DNA from 2 places in the Staphylococcus muscae genome. Region 2 is predicted to be linked to the other one. Evidence: riboswitches for the same ligand, from Rfam matches in the RefSeq annotation. Region 2 holds a riboswitch; the other holds the start of a gene.
What was found. Region 2 has a riboswitch for thiamine pyrophosphate ahead of thiO (glycine oxidase ThiO). Riboswitches for the same ligand answer to the same signal wherever they lie in the genome.

Region 1: it holds a riboswitch for thiamine pyrophosphate, as region 2 does, so the genes downstream of both, C7J88_RS00265 (ECF transporter S component) here and thiO (glycine oxidase ThiO) in region 2, are expected to answer to the same signal.

What each region holds. Positions count from the first base shown of each region.
Region 1 is NZ_CP027848.1:53,893-56,101, forward strand. Features, by position in the region: gene C7J88_RS00260 (ABC transporter ATP-binding protein) at 1-775, opposite strand, end outside; gene C7J88_RS00265 (ECF transporter S component) at 790-1,365, opposite strand; TPP riboswitch at 1,500-1,599, opposite strand; gene graF (glycopeptide resistance-associated protein GraF) at 1,681-1,812, opposite strand; gene auxA (lipoteichoic acid stability factor AuxA) at 2,050-2,209, shown strand, end outside.
Region 2 is NZ_CP027848.1:1,403,256-1,405,464, forward strand. Features, by position in the region: gene C7J88_RS07005 (DNA-binding protein) at 1-538, shown strand, start outside; TPP riboswitch at 581-683, shown strand; gene thiO (glycine oxidase ThiO) at 786-1,883, shown strand; gene C7J88_RS07015 (L-cystine transporter) at 1,966-2,209, shown strand, end outside.

The DNA of each region.
Region 1 (2,209 bases), 750 kb from region 2:
CATCTTGATAATTAAAACGAAAACTTTGAGATGAAATATTAGGTGTTTGATTTGGAAGGGGAGCGGCTGTCCAAGCATTCGGATGCCAAACGCCATATTCAGTCAATGTCTCTTCATAATTGGCTAATATCTTATCCGGAGACCCTTGTTGTATGATTTGACCTTCATGATTCATAAGAATAACTCGGTCGACATAATCCCAAACATGAGCCACCTTATGCTCGACAATGAGTACCGTTTGATCTGCCCATAAATCTTTGAGCAAGTCCCACAAGTTTTGTGTTGCTTCGATGTCGAGCATTGCAGTCGGTTCATCTAAAAATAATGTATCAGCTTCCATGAGTAAGGTACCTGCAATCGCCAGTTTTTGTTTCATCCCACCGCTCAATTTGTTAATTGCTTGTTTTGGATTTACATCGAGCTGTACTTTGTTAAGTGCAGCTTGAATACGATGATCCATCTCATCTTGTGGCACTTGTTGATTCTCAAGTATAAATGCAAGTTCTTCATTGACTTGTGGCATACAGAATTGTGAATCGGGATCTTGGAAGATGACGCCAGCATGACGTGCAACTTCTAATTCGTCATATTTCATCGGCAGATCAATGAGATCAGGAACGATACCACTCAAGACGTTCAATAGGGTGCTTTTACCAGACCCTGATGGGCCGAGTAAAAGTACCTTTTCTTTATCTTTAATTTCAATATCAAGACCATCAAATATTTTATGGTCTGTACTTGGATACTTTAAGCGTAGGTTTTTTGCTTTAAGCAATGTAAGTTCTCTCCTTATAGTGAATCATAGTCGTCTTTTGATGCAGGTCTAAATAGCTTCGTCACACCTGTTTGATCCAATGCTTTGACCAGATAATATGGGAAAGCACCAGCTAATACGACACCACTAATGATGCGAAATACGACATATAATATAAGATTCCATTCTGCAACTTCACCTAAGTAACCATAGTACCAGTCGATAGGTAAGCTGATGAGCGCAGCTGCGAGACCTGCTAACAGCGCAACCATAAATGCACGAGAACGATAGCGGAATAATGCAAATACAAGTTCACAAGCAAGGCCTTGTAAGAGTGCATAGATAATCGTTGGAATATCAAAGCGTCCCATCATAATCGTTTCACCTGCACCTGCCGCAAATTCTGCAAGTAAAGCAATGCCCATTTTAGGAATGATGAGATATGCAACAACTGCTGCTGCAAACCACATACCATATAAAAGTTGATCGATTTGTAAACCGAGTGGTTGGATTGTCTTCGTAACAACCCACCATATGTTATAAACTACACCGAAGATGACAGAAACTAAGACTGTCACGAGTATGTCTGACAATGTTAAGCCTTTTTTCATAATAAAGGACCTCCTAATAATAAAAGACGCACATCCTTGAAATAGGGATGTGCGTCGATATATGAACGAAGCGCTCATGTTTATTATGTAAGCAACTCAAAATAAGCGTGCGATTCATTGCCGCAAATATCACGTATAAACGTCGTACACTTTCCTCCGCTAGTATCACCTAGATCAGGTACAAAGGGTTTGAGGATATTCCTCATCTCAGTTCTCACACCCCTAGTGCGTGCGTATTCAATTGATATACACAATGTACATGTCTTACAGTAAAAAGTCAAGGGACGAATCGCCCCTTGACTTGATTTGTGTTGATTAATCTAAAGTGCTTTGGATATCATCTTTTGTTTTGTCGATACCGTCTTTAGCTTCTTGCGCTTTATCTTTTAACGCTTCTTCTTTTTCTTTTGCTTGCTCTGCAGCTTGTTTTAAATCTTTTTCTGACATCATAAAACACTCCTTCATTTATGTTGTTACTCTTCTATATCCGTTCTATATTTTGTTAAACATCATTTTAAAAAAAGATTTATAAAGATGATATAAAATCTTGGAAAGGGGTAAACATATGACATATGATAGAGCGTATTGTCTAACAGCTTTAAATATTTCATACTAGAGACTGAAATTAATCAATTATCAAGACATAGGACAATTGTTCATATATAATAATTGTGAGGTGAGAGGATGTCCTTTTTTAATAAGTACACCGAAGTTATTTATTCCTATATTATAGGTGCGGTTGCGATATTGTTGAGTATCGTTATTTTTATCAATATTCCGCTCATTGAACAACTCAAATCAGGCAAACACCATGTGCCACAAATCCACAATGTATGGGATTTTA
Region 2 (2,209 bases):
TCAGCATCTCGAAGAACGTGGTTACCATTTAGATAAAACAGAATATCGCGGGCGTGAAGCGACAGACTTCAAAGAAGAAGATGTTGAACTCTTCCAAGAGATTGCAGAACGCGTTGGGCAAACTAACAGTTACGAACTTGCATTTGAAGAACTCGAGAAAGAAAAAGACTTCTTACAAGTTATTGTGAAGGAAGATACACAACAACTTCCTGCTGATCAACAACTCTCTAACTTATTCAAAGAGTTGCACAATGAAATCAATCAAATGCGAGAAGAACGTCAAATACTTGGGCAAATGGTGACACAAGTACACAAACAACAAGAGGCACTTACTGAGTTACATAACAAGTTAGAAACACAACTAAAGTCAAACAGTGCATCTATGGAGTCTCTCACTGAAGCACAAAAACAACAAACTGAACAACTCAGTACAACACAAAAGCACTTAGAGACACAAATCGAAGGACAAAAAGCATTAGCACACACAATTGAACGCAATGAGAAAAAAGGTTTTCTCCAACGATTATTCGGCGGTTAAAACACAATTTCTATGCAAGTCAACCACTTGTCTTACAATTAAATAACATGCTAGGGGTGCTCGAAGTGAGCTGAGAAAGACGGACTCTTAACTCTTTGAACCTGATATGGTTAATGCCATCGAAGGGAAGCAATTACATGTCATGCGTATCATGATAGTCATGCAACGTTAAAGCATGCGTCACATACGACTCAATTTCAATCATACATGTCAACTTCCTGCACCCTCACATGCAGGAGGTTTTTTTATGTTACAAACAGTTATTATTGGTGGCGGCGTGATGGGATTGTCCATTGCACGTCAACTCAATGCGCAAGGTCGTCACATACATATCATTGATCGCTCGACACCCCGTATGAATGCATCTTATGCAGCAGGTGGGATGTTAGGTGCACAGAATGAATTTTTTGAAGATACACCTTTATATCGTCTTGCAATGGCAAGTCGTGCGATGATGCCAGATATTGCACAACAACTCTTAATGGAGACAGATATCGATATTGAACTGCAAACATATGGGCTGATTAAGGTAGCAACTACCGCACAACATGTCCCAGCAGTTAAGAAACAATTTGAATTTCTCTCTCAGCAAGACCATAAGATTTATGAATTATCACGCCATCAATTACGTGCACGCTTCCCCCACTGTAACATTGACGATTGCGCAGCATTCAAAATACATGACGACGGTCAAATCAATGCCAACTTATATACACAAGCGTTACTGCAATCCGTCTCCAATCTTTTGCATATTGATCTTCACATACAGACGGAAGTATTACAGATTATGGAACATGCATCGCATTATCGAGTAACAACTTCTAAAGGCGATGTATATGCAGACGAATTAATCATCGCTGCTGGTGCTTGGAGTGGTGCATTGTTACAGCAACTTGGGATGAATCTTCCGACACAACCGGTCAAAGGCGATGTGAAGTTAATTGAATCGTCTTATTCACAACTAAAAGAAACTATTTTTAATATGAACGGTTGTTATATTGTGCCAAAGAAACCCAATCGTTTTCTTATCGGTGCGACATCAGAACTCGACAATTGGAGTACACAAAATAAAGCTGAAAATCTCCAGTGGTTAGATGCAGAAAGTCAATCTATGATACCTGACCTATGTGAACATCGCGTGATTAAGACTTGGACTGGCATCCGACCGATCACTCCAGATGGCGTTCCGATTATGGGTGCCCTTCGTGATAATCTCTATATCTCAACTGGGCATTATCGAAACGGTATTCTACTCTCGCCTATTGTCGGTCAACTGATGGCACAATTAGTTGATGGAAGAACTAGTGCAGCACAACAATTAAAACCTTTCTCACCTATAAAATGAGAAAATTCGTATGTAGGGGTTGATTTTAAATGGACTTGCAATTATTCTTATAATACAAGTCGGAATTAAAGGAAGCGTCTAAATGTCTATATTTCTCATTATACTTAACTTATTAATTTTTGCTGGATTCCTTATCGGTCTATGGGTCATGGCAAAGAAACACGTCAAGTTCCCTACACGTGTCTTTGTTGCACTCGGTCTCGGTATCTTACTCGGAATCATTGTACAGCTTCTTTACGGTGCAGACAGCAAAATTACAACACAAACAACAGAATGGATCGGTATCATTGGGAATGGATATATCTCCCTCTTAAAAATGATCGTCA